2 regions of the Mycoplana sp. BE70 genome follow, and region 2 is predicted to be linked to the other one. Evidence: riboswitches for the same ligand, from Rfam matches in the RefSeq annotation. Region 2 holds a riboswitch; the other holds the start of a gene.
The links. A riboswitch is a leader RNA that binds a small molecule or an ion and turns the genes downstream of it on or off. The one in region 2 is predicted to bind S-adenosylmethionine.
Positions count from the first base shown of each region.

Region 1 (7,942 bases), on a different contig from region 2:
CGCGCCTGCTGGAGATGGCCGAGCATGCGACCGTGCCGGTGATTAACGCGCTGACGGACCTGACGCACCCCTGCCAGATCATGGCCGACATCATGACCTTCGAGGAGCATCGCGGACCGGTCAAGGGACGGACGATCGCCTGGACCGGGGACGGCAACAACGTGCTGCATTCCTTCGTCGAGGGTGCGGCCCGCTTCGGCTACCGCATGAACATGGCCGTGCCGCTTGGCTCCGAGCCGGAGGACAAGATCCTCAACTGGGCGCGCAACAATGGCGGCGAGATCATGCTCTGCCACGACGCCGATCGGGCCGTCGCCGGCGTTGACTGCGTCGTTACCGACTGCTGGGTTTCCATGAACCAGGAGCACCGCGCCCGTGGCCACAACATCTTCCAGCCCTTCCAGGTGAACGAGGCGCTGATGCAGAAGGCCGACAAGGACGCGCTCTTCATGCACTGCCTGCCTGCGCACCGCGGCGAGGAAGTCACCGACGAGGTGATCGACGGACCGCGGTCGGTCGTCTTCGACGAGGCGGAGAACCGCCTGCATGCGCAGAAGTCCATCCTTGCCTGGTGCCTGAACGCCATTTGACCGGCCGTTCACGCCCTATTGAAATCGGCTTTTCGCGCCACGATCTATGGCGCGAACCCCGATGTTGCAGCGGCGCCGCTGGCGTCGCATCCGCCGGATGTGAGATCATTCCGACGGCGAAAGCGCAGAATCACTGAAGAACGCAGCCGTCGCAGGCAGATGTGGCCAGCATCCCGCCGGACGGCCGATGGCGTTGAAGGAGCGAAATATGGCCCAGCCAGCCCCGATACTTGGCGAACTCGATTTTGCCGGCGACGACCACGTCGTGCCGTTCCAGGTGGAAGGCCTGGACGTGCGCGGCCGCGCGGTCCAGCTTGGGCCGTTGCTCGACGCGATCCTCGAGCGGCACGACTACCCGCAACCCGTCGCGCGCCTTCTGGCCGAGGCGATCGTGCTGACGGTCCTGCTCGGCACGTCGCTGAAGTTCGAGGGCAAGTTGATCCTGCAAACGAAGAGCGACGGCCCGGTCGATCTGCTCGTCGCGGACTTTTCCAGCCCCGAGAACGTGCGCGCCTATGCCCGGTTCGACGCCGACGCGCTGGAGGAAGCGGTACAGTCCGGCAAGGTCGCCCCGCACGAGTTGCTCGGCAAGGGTATCCTTGCCTTCACCATCGACCAGGGCGCCCACATGCAGCGGTACCAGGGCATCGTCGCGCTCGATGGCCACACGCTCGAGGAGATCGCCGGGGTCTATTTCCGCCAGTCGGAACAGATTCCGACGCGGGTCCGCCTCGGCGTGGCCGAACTGTTCGATCGCGATGAGAACGGCAAAGCCCGTCACCGCTGGCGTGCGGGCGGCATGGTTGCGCAGTTTCTGCCGGAGTCGCCGGAGCGCATGCGCCAGGCGGATCTGCCGGGCGGAGACGGCGAGGAAGTCGGCCACAGTGTCGCTGAGGACGACAAGTGGTCCGAAGCCCGATCGCTCGTCGAGACGATCGATGCCGACGAGCTGACGGATCCGAATGTCGGAACCGAGCGGCTGTTGTTCCGGCTTTTCCATGAGCGCGGCGTGCGGGTCTACCCGCCACAGGCGGTGTTCGACCGCTGTTCCTGTTCGCGCGACAAGCTCAAGGCGGTTCTGTCGGGCCTGTCGCCGGACGAGGTCGAGCATACGGCGACCGACGGCCATATCGCGGCAACATGCGAATTCTGTTCGACGACGTACCGCTTCGAGGTTGGCGAAGTCACCGCCGCCTGACGCATACGATCCTGTTGCAAAGGCGGACGCCGGCCCAGGCGTCCGCTTTTGTGTTAGAATTGCGCGCACGCTGGACAGTACGATCGCGGTGACCGCTTCGTCCGGCCGCCACGCTCGTTGAGGAGCAGGCCATGATCCGCGCATTTGCCTTTCTCGTGCCGATGACAATGATGGCGGCCGATATGCCGGTGGCGAACTCGGACGCCGACAAGCAGCAGATTCTGAAGAATGACGAGGCCTGGCTGAACGCCGTCGCGACAAAGGACCCGAAGGCCATCGCTGCGTTCTATGCCGAAGACGGATCGATCCTGGCGCCGGGCATGCCGATTGCCAAGGGACGAGACGCAGTCGAGGCCGCCTGGAAGGGCCTGGTCGGCATGAAGGACTTCCCTCACCTTTTCGCCCTCCCTTGTTGAGGTCGCCCAGTCGGGCGACATCGCCTATGAGATCGGAACGTACGAACTCGGATACTCGACCGACAAGCCCGTTGACGAAAAGGGAAAGTACGTGGTCGTCTGGAAGAAGGCCGGCGACGACTGGAAGGTGATGGCCGACATCTTCAACAGCGACGGCGCGATCTAGAGCCTTTCCGGGTTAGATTGAAGCATTCTGTTGGCTGAAACGGGCCGCCTGATCGACCGGTCGGCTTGGCCGTAGCACATGGCTACGACACGCGCCGACCGGTCGACCATCCGACTCCGTTTGAGCCAACAGAATGCTTCAATCTAACCCGGAAAGGCTCTAGGCGCCGGGGCTTTCAGTTCAGGGTGCGGCTCTGGCCCGGCGCATCAAGCGAGAAGGCGGGGATGGTGACCTCGAACGCTTCGCCGCTCGTCGTTTCCATCTGGTAATGGCCGAACATGACACCGGATGGCGTGTCGAGCGGGCAGCCGGAGGAGTACTCGTACGTATCCCCCGGTCCCAGCACCGGTTGTTCGCCAACCACGCCGGGACCGCTGACCTCGTCAACGAGCCCGTTCTGGTCGGTGATGTGCCAATAGCGCGTCATCAGCCTGACCGTCGCATCGGAATGGTTGGCGATGACGATGCGGTATCCCCAGACATAGCGGCTGTCGTCCGGGTCGGATTGCTCCTCCAGGAAGTAGGGCTCGACAGTGACCTCGATATCGCGGGTAAGCGCTCTGTACATTCCAAGGCCTTAGGCTGATTGCTCTCGAACGGGTTGCGGCGAACCATGCACGCAGGTGCATCGCATCTGCGCTTTGGCATTTGCGGCAGCACGCTCACCGCTATCCATTGGTTGGCACGTTCTCGACGATCCGATCAAGACAATTGTCGATCGTCAAGCGGCGTTGGCTGCCCCTGGGCGCAAAAAAAAAGCAGCGCACGGCCGGCATGCGCTGCTTTGTCGGGTTCAGGATTTCACCTTCTCCAGCGCCTGGGCGAAGTCGGCGAGCAGGTCCTCGCTGTCCTCGATGCCCGCGGAGAAGCGGACGGTGCCGGGCGAAATGCCGAGTTCGGCGCGGGCCTCGTCGGTCAGGTTCTTGTGCGTCGTCGTTCCCGGATGTGTGATCAGGCTCTTTGCGTCGCCGAGATTGTTGGAGATCTCGACGATCTCGAGCGCGTTCTGCAGCGCGAAGGCGGCTTCCTTGCCACCCTTGAGCTCGATGCAGATCAGCGTGGAGCCGCCGGACATCTGCCTGGCGATGATGTCGGCCTGCGGGTGATCCTTGCGACCGGGGTAGATGACGCGGGCAACCTTCGGGTGATCGGCGAGAAGGTCGGCAATGCGCGAAGCGTTTTCGGTCTGCTGCTTGACGCGCAGCGGCAGCGTTTCGATCCCCTTCAGCAGCGTCCAGGCGTTGAACGGCGACATGGCGGGACCGGTGTGGCGGAAGTAGTCCTGCAGGCTTTCCTCGATCCACTCCTTGTCGGACAGCACGATGCCGCCGAGGCAGCGGCCCTGGCCGTCAATGTGCTTGGTGGCCGAGTAGACGACCACATGGGCGCCGAGCTCAAGCGGCTTCTGGAACAGCGGGGTGGCGAAGACGTTGTCGACGACGACCTTGGCGCCGATCTGGTTTGCGAGCTTGGCCACGCCGGCGATGTCGACCACTTCGAGGGTCGGGTTCGTCGGGCTTTCGAGGAAGAAGACCTTCGTGTTCTTCCTGACCGCCTTTTCCCAGTTGGCGAGATCGCGCCCGTCGACGAGCGTACACTCGACGCCGTATTTCGGCGCCAGCGTCTCGACCACCCAACGGCAGGAGCCGAACAGGGCGCGGGCGGCGACGATATGGTCGCCGGCCTTCACCTGGCAGAGGATCGCGGCAGCAACCGCCGCCATGCCGGATGCCATGGCGCGGCCTTCCTCGGCGCCTTCGAGCAGGCATATGCGCCGCTCGAACATGTCGTTCGTCGGGCTGCCGTAGCGGGCGTAGATGAAGCCCTCTGTCTCACCCTTGAAGCGAGCCTCGGCGGCTTCCGCGGTCTCGTAGACGAAACCCTGGGTCAGGAAGATGGCTTCGGAGGTTTCGGCGTGCTGCGAACGGGTGGTGCCGCCATGGACGAGTTGGGTTGCCGGGCGCCAGGACTTGCTCATGATGATTGCCTTCCAAAACAAAAAAACCGGCCGCGAAAAGCAGGCCGGTTGGACACCCGGCCTTTTTAGCTACTTGTTTAACGTGGCTGCAAGCCGACCGGCCAAATCACCACGGGATATCCGCTCCATACTGCGAGGCGGTGCTTGCGTCAATTGCCGGCATTTGGTTTTGTCGGCCAGTTTAAAGGAACGGTCTATGGTACGTGCAACGGGAATTCTGGCGGATCGCGCCATCAAGGGGCTGTTCGACAACAACAGGCTGGTAAGCGAGGCCGCGCTGGACCGCGACCAGATTCAGCCGGCGAGCCTCGATCTGCGCCTGGGCTCGAAGGCCTTCCGCGTCCGCGCCAGTTTCCTGCCCGGGCCCGCCCATCTGGTCGCCGACAAGCTCGACCGGCTGAAGCTGCATGTGATCGACCTTACCGACGGCGCCGTACTGGAGACGGGCTGCGTCTATATCGTGCCGCTGATGGAAAGCCTCGACCTGCCGGAGGAACTGTCCGCTTCCACCAACCCGAAAAGTTCGACCGGTCGGCTCGACATTTTCACCCGCGTCATCACCGATCGGGCGCAGGAATTCGACAAGATCCCGGCCGGATACAAGGGGCCGCTCTATCTCGAGATCTCGCCCCGGACCTTCCCGATCGTCGTGCGGCGCGGTTCGCGCCTCTCTCAGATCCGCTTTCGCAGCGGCAATGCGCTGCTGACAGACGCCGAGCTACTGGCCCTGCACGCATCCGACACGCTGGTGGCGAGCGACACGCCGAACGTCTCGGGCGGCGGTATTGCGCTATCAATCGACCTGGTGGGCACCGGGCCGGAGGGCCTCGTCGGCTATCGCGGCAAGCACCACACGGCCGTCGTCGACGTCGACAAGAAGAACCAGCACGACGTGTTCGATTTCTGGGAGCCGCTGTTCAGCCGCGGCCGCAACGAACTGATCCTCGATCCGGATGAATTCTACATCCTTGTCTCGCGCGAGGCGGTGCACGTGCCGCCGCTCTATGCCGCCGAAATGACACCGTTCGATCCGCTCGTCGGCGAGTTCCGCGTCCACTATGCCGGCTTCTTCGATCCCGGCTTTGGACACGCCGCCGCCGGCGGCTCGGGCAGCCGGGCGGTGCTGGAAGTGCGCAGCCATGAGGTGCCCTTCATCCTCGAACACGGGCAGATCGTCGGGCGTCTCGTCTACGAGCGCATGCTCGAGCTTCCCGAAAGCCTCTACGGCACCGGACTGGGCTCCAACTACCAGGCGCAGGGCCTGAAGCTGTCGAAGCATTTCCGCACCAGCTGAGCCGGGCGCTCACTGCGACCCGATCGAATGAATCCCGACGCGCGCCGGCCGCAGCTTCGCCGCCGCCGCTCGTTCGGCATCCTCTCTCAATTTCACGTTAGCTGTTTCCTTGGTGACAACCAGTTGTCTCGCTTAGCGCTAGCAACCGAAGCCAGGCCGCCGTTGCGGCATCGGACCGAGCCGTGATGGAGGAAACTCAAATGGCGGTTCACCTTATCAAGGAAGACTCGACCACACCCGTGACAGCCTCGGTTGCCAGTGGTGTCTGGCTGGTACGGGAGGGTGTCACGCTTGCAACCGCGCCCGACGGCTCGGCCTACCGCGGCGCGATCGACGCCAGCGCCAAGGCGAACAGCCGCGTATTCAATGTCGAAGGAAACGTTTTCGCGGACTGGGGGCCTGGCATCTATCTGGGTGAGGGGATCGACAGCAAGATCGGGGTCGGGGACACAGGATCGATCACGAGTTCGACGACGGCGATCATCGCCTGGGCACCAAAGTTGGAGGCCACGGTGAGAATGCAGAACGATGGCGAGATTTACGGCTCCACCGACGGTATCTATGTCGTCTTGACGCAATTCGACCTCACCAACAACGGGACAATCGGGGGAGGCTATACTGCAGTCGTTGCCAGATCGGACGTCACCTATATCGCCAACAGTGGGGTCATAAATGGTGTCGTCGCCGCTTATGGGGACGGAGTGGGCAAGGCTGCGATCAACAACACAGGTACTATCAATGGTCGGCTCGAGGTGCTCACGAATGCGGCACAGGTCAACACGATCTTCAATTCCGGCACGATTGCCGCGCACGACAAGCTGGGCGGTAGTCAGAACGCGGTAATCGGTGGCCTTGCCGCCGAACAGGTGGTCAACACCGGTACGATAAGAGGGGACCTGGACCTCGGTGGAGGGGCGGACACCTTCTCCAACTCCGGTTTCGTTCAGGGCAACATTTCCTTCCAGGCTGGCGACGATGCGCTGACGCTCAATAACGGCGGCGTCATCGACGGCAATGTGGACATGGGAGAGGGCAACGACCGCATCAACCTGATCGGCGGATCGATCACCGGCACCGTGTCGGGCGGTCAGGGAAATGACTACTACGTCATCCGCAACGCAGACGCCGTTTTGACTGAAACAGCGGATCAAGGCGTCGATACCGTCGAAACCCGCACCACCTGGTATTTGGACGACAACTTCGAAAACCTCGTGCTCGCCGGCAACGCGAGCGTCGAGGGGCACGGCAATGAGCTTGCCAATGCATTGACCGGCAACATCGCCTCCAACCGGCTGTTCGGCTACGAGGGCGACGACGTGCTCGATGGCGGAAAGGGGGCCGACCGGCTCGACGGCGGTGCCGGCAACGACACCTATATCGTCGACAACGCGGGAGATGTCGTTATCGAAAGAGCGGGTGCGGGCAGGGACACCGTCAAATCCACCGTCAGCTTGGTGCTTTCGGCGAACGTCGAAAACCTGATCCTTGGCGGAACCGGCGCGCTGAACGGCACCGGCAACGCCCTCGCCAACACACTGACCGGCAATGCCGGCAAGAACGTCCTGAACGGCGGTACCGGCAAGGACACGCTGGTTGGCGGTGCCGGCAACGACACCTACATCACCGATGGCGGCGACACGATCAAGGAGGATGCGAATGGAGGCGTCGACCTCGTCAAGAGTTCCGTCACGCTCACGCTCGGTGCAAACCTCGAAAACCTGACGCTGACCGGTACCAAAAACATTGGCGGCACCGGCAACGCGCTCGACAACGTTCTGGTCGGCAACGCCGGAAAGAACGTTCTGAACGGAGGCGCGGGTGCCGACACTCTGACCGGGGGGCGTGGCAGTGACACTTTCGTCTTCAACTCCGCCCTGAGCAGCAAGAATATCGACAAAATCAGCGACTTCGACACGAAGTCCGACATCATCCATCTGGACGACGCGATCTTCCGCGGCTTGAAGGCCGGTGCTTTGTCAGCCGATGCCTTCCGGATCGGAACTGCCGCTGCCGATGCCAGCGACCGCATCATCTACAACGATGCGACCGGGGCGCTGTTCTTCGATCGCGATGGTTCCGGATCCGCCTACAAGGCCGTGCAGTTCGCCGACCTGTCAGCGGGTCTGAAAAGTGCGGGCATCGCTTATAGCGACTTCTTCGTCATTTAGCGTAGGGATCACTGCAGTGCCTCGGCAAGGCTATCAAGGCTCCCGGATGGCGCCGTCGAGCCCGCGCAGCAGCGGATAGAGGAAATAGGAGATCACGGTTCGGCGACCGACCTTGATCTCGGCCGAGACCGT
Region 1 is NZ_JAVDTM010000001.1:248,317-256,258, reverse strand. Features, by position in the region: gene argF (ornithine carbamoyltransferase) at 1-590, shown strand, start outside; gene J2Y48_RS01235 (Hsp33 family molecular chaperone) at 799-1,788, shown strand; gene J2Y48_RS01230 (nuclear transport factor 2 family protein) at 1,920-2,204, shown strand; gene J2Y48_RS25310 (hypothetical protein) at 2,224-2,370, shown strand; gene apaG (Co2+/Mg2+ efflux protein ApaG) at 2,546-2,938, opposite strand; gene J2Y48_RS01220 (O-succinylhomoserine sulfhydrylase) at 3,164-4,348, opposite strand; SAM riboswitch at 4,393-4,471, opposite strand; gene J2Y48_RS01215 (2'-deoxycytidine 5'-triphosphate deaminase) at 4,545-5,642, shown strand; gene J2Y48_RS01210 (calcium-binding protein) at 5,843-7,810, shown strand; gene J2Y48_RS01205 (HlyD family type I secretion periplasmic adaptor subunit) at 7,844-7,942, opposite strand, start outside.
Region 1: linked by a shared signal. The riboswitch ahead of J2Y48_RS01220 (O-succinylhomoserine sulfhydrylase) and the one ahead of metA (homoserine O-succinyltransferase) in region 2 are both predicted to bind S-adenosylmethionine.

Region 2 (7,942 bases):
CTCTCCATCGAAGCTTTGCCAGTTTTGCCGTTGAGGTGGTTGCTCTGCAGGGTCGTCGACTGGCACGCAACCGGAAGGATTTCCCGCGCCGGGAACCGCCGCAAGCTGCGGCGCACCTGCGGTCGTGGGTCGAAAGAGTGAGGAAAAGACCCCCATGAGCACTTCGTCCATCGTCATCGCCAGCGCGGCCCGCACCGCCGTCGGCTCCTTCAATGGCGCCTTCGCCAACACGCCCGCCCATGAACTCGGCGCCACAGTGATCGCGGCCGTTCTCGAGCGGGCCGGCGTATCCGCAAGCGAGGTGGACGAGGTCATCCTCGGCCAGGTGCTGTCGGCCGGGGAGGGTCAGAACCCGGCCCGCCAGGCGGCGATGAAGGCCGGCGTACCCCAGGAGAAGACCGCCTGGGGCATGAATCAGCTCTGCGGCTCCGGCCTGCGAGCCGTCGCCCTCGGCATGCAGCAGATCGCAACCGGTGACGCCAACATCATCGTCGCCGGCGGCATGGAGTCGATGTCGATGGCGCCGCACTGCGCGCATCTGCGCGGCGGCGTGAAGATGGGCGACTTCAAGATGATCGACACGATGATCAAGGACGGCCTGACCGACGCCTTCTACGGCTATCACATGGGCATCACGGCGGAGAACGTCGCCCGGCAGTGGCAGCTGTCCCGCGACGAGCAGGATGCCTTTGCCGTCGCTTCGCAAAACAAGGCCGAAGCTGCGCAGAAGGCGGGCCGCTTCAAGGACGAGATCGTCCCCTTCACCGTCAAGACCCGCAAGGGCGACATCATCGTCGATAGCGACGAGTATATCCGCCACGGCGCGACGCTGGATTCCATGGCGAAGCTGAAACCGGCCTTCGACAAGGACGGCACGGTGACGGCCGCCAACGCCTCCGGCATCAACGACGGCGCGGCGGCGGCTCTTCTCATGAGCGAAGCCGAAGCCGCGCGTCGCGGCATCCAGCCGCTGGCCCGCATCGTCTCCTGGGCGACCGCCGGCGTCGACCCGAAGATCATGGGAACCGGCCCGATCCCGGCCTCCCGCAAGGCACTCGAAAAGGCCGGCTGGAAGGTTGGCGATCTCGGCCTCGTCGAGGCCAACGAAGCGTTTGCCGCCCAGGCTTGCGCCGTCAACAAGGACCTCGGCTGGGATCCTTCGATCGTCAACGTCAATGGCGGCGCGATCGCCATCGGCCATCCGATCGGCGCCTCTGGCGCGCGCGTCCTCAATACGCTTCTGTTCGAAATGAAGCGCCGCGGCGTCTCCAAGGGCCTGGCAACGCTCTGCATCGGCGGCGGCATGGGCGTCGCCATGTGCGTGGAACGGATGTAAGCACCTGCCAACATCGGCCGGCACGCCGCACATCGCATTCAAGGGTGGCGCTTCAGGCGCCACTCCAAGGCCCAACGAAAAAACGTCTGAGGGGAGTGCACACATGAGCAGGGTAGCATTGGTCACTGGCGGCACGCGCGGCATCGGCGCGGCCATTTCAACGGCTCTCAAAAAGGCCGGTTACAAGGTTGCCGCCACCTACGCCGGCAACGATGAGGCCGCCAACGCCTTCAAGGCCGAAACAGGCATTTCCGTCTACAAGTGGGATGTCTCGAGCTACGACGCCTGCGCGGCGGGAATTGCCAAGGTTGAGGCCGATCTCGGTCCCATCGAGGTGCTCGTCAACAACGCCGGCATCACCCGGGACGTGATGTTCCACAAGATGACGCCGCAGCAATGGAGCGAGGTCATCAACACCAACCTCACCGGCCTGTTCAACATGACCCATCCGGTCTGGACGGGAATGCGCGACCGCAGTTTCGGCCGGATCATCAACATCTCCTCCATCAACGGCCAGAAGGGCCAGATGGGTCAGGTGAACTATTCGGCCGCCAAGGCGGGTGATCTCGGCTTCAGCAAAGCGCTGGCCCAGGAGGGCGCCGCCAAGGGGATCACCGTCAACGCCATCTGCCCGGGCTATATCGGCACGGAGATGGTCCGCGCCGTGCCGGAAAAAGTCCTGAACGAGCGCATCATCCCGCAGATCCCCGTCGGGCGGTTGGGCGAACCCGAGGAGATCGCTCGATGCGTCCTCTTCCTCGCTTCCGATGATGCGGGCTTCATTACCGGTTCGACGATCTCGGCCAACGGCGGGCAGTTCGTGGTCTGAGCCACGGATCGCTGTGCTATAGCTGCTCGCCGTCTGCCGATGGCGAGCAGCGTTCCGCCATCTACCCTTTACGGACCTGCCGCCATCCCTTAGACGGCTCTGCAGTACAGCAGTAGGGGCAGAGGCATGCAGTTTACCGGAACAGCCGACTACGTCGCCGACAAGGATCTGATGGTTGCCGTCAATGCGGCGATCCGGTTGGAGCGGCCACTGCTCGTCAAGGGCGAGCCTGGCACCGGCAAGACCGAACTCGCCCGCCAGGTTGCGACGGCCCTCGGCCTCGACCTCATCGAATGGAACGTGAAATCGACGACGAAGGCCCAGCAGGGCCTCTACGAATATGACGTCGTCTCGCGTCTTCGCGACAGCCAGCTCGGCGACGAGCGCATCAACGACGTGCGCAACTACATCCGCAAGGGCAAGCTCTGGCAGGCCTTCGAGGCGCCGAGGAAAACCGTTCTGCTGATCGACGAGATCGACAAGGCCGACATCGAGTTTCCCAACGACCTCCTGCAGGAACTCGACCGCATGGAATTCCATGTCTACGAGACGAGCGAGACCGTTGCCGCGGCGAACCGCCCGATCGTCATCATCACCTCAAACAACGAGAAGGAACTGCCGGACGCCTTCCTGCGCCGCTGCTTCTTCCACTACATCCGCTTCCCCGACCAGGACACGCTTTCCCGCATCGTCGAAGTCCACTATCCCGGCATCCGCAAGGCGCTGCTTTCGGCCGCACTTTCCACCTTCTTCGATATCCGCGAAACGCCCGGACTGAAGAAAAGGCCTTCCACGTCCGAAGCCCTCGACTGGATCCGGCTGCTGGTGGCCGACGAGGTGGAGCCTGCCGACCTGCGCACCGATCCGAAAACGATGCTGCCTAAGCTCTACGGAGCCCTGCTCAAGAATGAGCAGGATGTGCACCTGTTCGAACGCCTGGCCTTCATGGCGCGGCGCGACGGTTAGCCATTCCGGCATCGCCGATTGATTCCGAGGCGGACTGGCGCTATTTAGGATATGTCCCGTGGTGATTTGGCCGGCCGGCTTGCAGCCACGTAAAACAAGTCGCTAAAGGGCCGCGAGAAGAGACCTTCCCGGACCGGTTGCGATTTTGTCGCCGCCGGTTTTTTTGTTTGATCGAGTGAAGCCATGCCCATCAAGATTCCCGATACGCTGCCTGCTTTCGAGACCCTCGTTCACGAGGGCGTGCGGGTGATGACCGAGACGGTGGCTGTCCGCCAGGACATCCGCCCCTTGCAGATCGGACTCCTGAACCTCATGCCGAACAAGATCAAGACCGAGATCCAGATGGCGCGGCTGGTCGGCGCGTCGCCGCTGCAGGTGGAGCTGTCGCTGGTGCGCATCGGCGGCCACAGGGCGAAGAACACGTCGGAAGAACATCTCCTCGCCTTCTACGACACGTGGGAGGATATCAAGCACCGCAAGTTCGACGGCTTCATCATCACCGGTGCGCCGATCGAGACGCTCGACTACGAGGATGTCACCTACTGGGACGAGATGAAGCAGATCTTCGACTGGACCGAGACGAACGTCCATTCGACGCTGAATGTCTGCTGGGGCGCGATGGCGGCGATCTATCACTTTCACGGCGTGCCGAAGTTTACGCTCGACGAAAAGGCATTCGGTGTCTTCCGCCATCACAATCGCAATCCCTCCTCCGTCTTCCTCAACGGATTTTCGGACGATTTCCAGATCCCCGTCTCGCGCTGGACCGAGGTGCGCTCCGAAGACATCCGCCAGCGACCGGGCCTCGAGATCCTGATGGAATCGGACGAGACGGGCGTCTGTTACGTGCAGGAGAAGGCCGGCAAGCGGCTCTACGTCTTCAATCACGTCGAATACGATTCAACCTCACTTGCCGACGAGTATTTCCGTGATGTGAACGCCGGCGTACCGATCAAGATGCCGAGGAACTATTTCCCGCACAACGACCCGGCGATCCCCCCCTTGAACCGCTGGCGCAGCCATGCGCATCTGCTGTTCGGCAACTGGATCAACGAGATGTACCAGACAACACCGTATGATCTGGAGAAGATTGGCAAGGAAGGATAAGCAGATGACCGGCCTCGTGATCAGACCTGTTGCAGCTGACGACGAGGCCGCGTGGCGCCGTTTGTGGACGGCCTACCTCGCCTTCTACGAGACCGTGCTCCCGGAAGAAATCTACCGATCGACCTTCGCACGGCTGACCGGTGGCGGCGCCAACGAGTTCGCCGGCCTGCTGGCCGTCCTCGACGGCAAGCCTGTCGGCCTCGCCCACTATCTCTTCCATCGCTCGTGCTGGACGACCAACAATGTCTGCTACCTGCAGGATCTCTACGCCGATCCGGAAGTGCGCGGCACCGGCATCGGCAAGGCGCTGATCGAGGCGGTCTATGCGAAGGCTGCCGATGCGGGCACGCCGGAAGTCTACTGGATGACACAGGAATTCAACGCGACCGCGCGCCGTCTCTATGACCGCATCGCCGACAAGACGCCGTTCATCATCTACCAGAAGAACCTCTGACCGCCATGTTCATCCCGTTCTTCCTCGCGCTGAGGACCGCGAAGGTTCCCGTCACCCTGCGGGAGTTCCTGTCGCTGCTGGAAGGCATGGAAGCAGGCATTGCCGACTTCGACGTCGAGGCCTTCTACTATCTTGCCCGCAGCGCGCTGGTGAAGGACGAACGCTTCATCGACCGGTTCGACCGGGTCTTTGCCGAGACCTTCAAGGGGCTCGAAGCCGTGTCGGGCGCGGCACTTGACAGAATCGACGCGAGAATTCCCGAAGCGTGGTTGCAAAAGCTGGCCGAGCGATACCTCACGGATGAGGAGAAACGCCTGATCGAGAGCCTCGGCGGCTTCGACAAGCTCATGGAGACCCTGCGCCAGCGCCTAGCCGAGCAGAAGGGACGCCACCAGGGCGGCTCGAAGTGGATCGGCACGGCCGGCACCTCTCCTTTCGGCGCGTTCGGCTACAATCCGGAAGGCGTTCGCATCGGCCACGCCTCCCGGCACCGCCGGGCCGTCAAAGTCTGGGACCGGCGCGAATTCAAGGACTACGACGACAGCGTTGAACTCGGCACCCGCAACATCAAGGTCGCGCTGAAACGGCTGCGGCGCTGGGTGCGCGAGGGTGCCGTGGACGAACTCGACCTGCCCGGCACGATCCACTCCACCGCCCAGCACGGCTACATCGACGTCGTCACCCGGCCCGAGCGGCGCAATGCGGTGAAGCTGCTGATGTTCTTCGACGCCGGCGGCTCGATGGAATCGCATGTCCGCACCGTCGAGGAGCTCTTCTCGGCGGCACGTGCCGAGTTCCGGCACCTGGAGCATTTCTACTTTCACAACTGCGTCTACGAAGGCGTCTGGAAAGACAGCCGCCGCCGGCGCACCGACGTCACGCCGACGCTTGAGCTGATCCGCACCTACGGCAACGACTATCGCGTGATCTTCGTCGGCGATGCGGCAATGAGCCCGTATGAGATCACCCATCCAGGCGGCTCCGTCGAGCACTGGAACAAGGAGGCCGGCGCGGTCTGGCTGACCCGCATCACCGAGCATTTCCCCCGGGCGATCTGGCTCAATCCGGTGCACCAGGAGCACTGGCGCTACACCCAGTCGACCGACCTGATCGGCCGCCTGATGCACGGCCGCATGTTCCCCCTGACCCTTGCCGGGTTGCAATCGGCGACGAAGGAACTGTCGCGCTGACCGCCGGAAGCAGTTCCGCCAGCATCTCAATGAAGTCGTAACCCGCTGCTGCCGTAGCGCGCTGGCATCGTCGAGGTGCGCATCAATCCTACGCTTCGGCTACACAGGCTGCTATGCTGGCGGTACCCCGGACGGCAAAGGAAGACGACCATGACAACGCAGGCAGTGGGCTTCATCGGACTTGGGTTCATGGGTCAGGGCATGGCGGCAAACATTCTGGCCAAAGGTTATCCGCTGGTGGGCATGGCGCATCGCAACCGCGCGCCGCTCGAGGCCCTGGTCGCGAAGGGAGCGACCGAGGCGAAGTCGCCGCGCGAGATGGCGGAACACTGCGACACCATCGTTCTTTGCGTGACCGGATCGCCCGAAGTGCTGGCGGTCGTCGAGGGGGACGAGGGCATTGCCGCTGCCGGCCGCCCTCTCACGATCATCGATTGCTCCACCTCGGACCCGTCCGTGACCACGTCGCTTGCAGCAAGGCTCGCAGTGAAGGGGACTACGCTCATCGACGCGCCGCTTGGCCGCACGCCGGCCGATGCCGCCGCCGGCACGCTTGACGTGATGGTCGGTGGGACCGATGCCGACGTTGCCCGGGTCCGTCCGATCCTCGACTGTTTCGCCGGCCGCGTCATCCATACCGGACCGACGGGCACCGGCCACACGATGAAACTTCTGAACAATTTCCTGTCGATGGGCTATGCCGCGCTCTATTCGGAAGCCCTCATGCTTGGCCGCAAGGCGGGGCTGACGCCGGAAACCTTCGACAGCGTCATCCGTGGCGGACGGATGGATTGCGGTTTCTACCAGACTTTCTTCCGCTGGGTTCTGGAGCGCGACCCGAACGCGCACAAGTTTGCGATCCGCAACGGTTTCAAGGACATGAGCTATCTGGCCGCCTTCGCCAACGCCGAGGGCGTTGCCAATCCCGTCGGAGCGGCCGTGCGCAATTCATTCGCCCTCGCCGTCAACGCCGGCCGCGGCGACGACTACGTGCCGATGCTGTCGGATTTCGTCGGCGCGGCGAACGGCCTGAAGTAGTCGAAGCTGGGGCACTCCGGTCAGGCCCTCTCCCCGCGCAGAAAGATGACGAGCGAGCGCCCGGCATCCAGCACGTGGTCGCGCGTCAGTCGGGAGGCAAGTTCGGCATCCCCCGCAGCGCATGCCTCGAGGATCGCCTCATGCTCGCGCTTGGCCCGCTGCACGCCGTCGGTCAAAGTGAGCTGTGCCCGCAGATACCGATCAATGCGATCAAGCGAGCCACGGACAATCTGCAGATAGTAGGGCCGGCCGGCGGCCTCGTAGAGGCTGTAGTGAAACAGGCGGTTGGTCTCGCCCCATTTGCCGGGGTCGGGCTCCCGCCCGAACTCCTCGCAATAGGCCCGAGCGATGTCGAGCATCCGCCGATCCATGTTGGGCACGGCCAGACGCATGACCTCTGCCTCGAGCATGGCACGGAATTCGAAGATCTCCTCGATTTCCTCGATCGACAGGCCGGCGACCACTGCGCCCTTGTAGCGTTGCGTCGTAATCAGGCCCTGTTGTTCGAGCCGGGACAATGCCTCGCGCACGGGGATGCGGCTTGTGTTGAACATCTGCGCGATCTGGTCCTGCCGGAGATTCTCGCCTTCGCCGAGATCGCCCTCAACGATGGCCTTGCGCAGCGCCTCATAGACGATATCGGCCGCTGACGCGGCTTGCCTGACATCGACGGCATCGAGCTTCATGTGTCAAAATCCCGGTTTGCGAACGGGCAGCGTCTGCGGCTGCCGCTGTTCGGTCATAGGTCCAATCCGGCACGCGGGCAACAGAGCGCAGGCGGCCGGAGGTTTTGCTTCTTTTCATATTGTATATTGGATCCAATATTTCTATGAGTGATTTCCGCTGGCCCGGACAGACGATCGGCCGAGCCGGCACGAATCTCAAGAGCGTCACCGATCTCATGAAAGATGCATGTGAAGTTGGGGCGCGCCGCAATGAGGGAGTATGAGGTATGCGCAGTAGCAAGGTCATCCACATCGTTTCCTGTCACGCCGAAGGCGAAGTCGGCGACGTCATCGTCG
Region 2 is NZ_JAVDTM010000002.1:249,443-257,384, forward strand. Features, by position in the region: gene J2Y48_RS04565 (acetyl-CoA C-acetyltransferase) at 155-1,336, shown strand; gene J2Y48_RS04570 (beta-ketoacyl-ACP reductase) at 1,440-2,165, shown strand; gene J2Y48_RS04575 (MoxR family ATPase) at 2,292-3,131, shown strand; SAM riboswitch at 3,180-3,257, shown strand; gene metA (homoserine O-succinyltransferase) at 3,315-4,238, shown strand; gene J2Y48_RS04585 (GNAT family N-acetyltransferase) at 4,243-4,692, shown strand; gene J2Y48_RS04590 (VWA domain-containing protein) at 4,698-5,882, shown strand; gene J2Y48_RS04595 (NAD(P)-dependent oxidoreductase) at 6,033-6,920, shown strand; gene J2Y48_RS04600 (GntR family transcriptional regulator) at 6,941-7,606, opposite strand; gene J2Y48_RS04605 (trans-3-hydroxy-L-proline dehydratase) at 7,873-7,942, shown strand, end outside.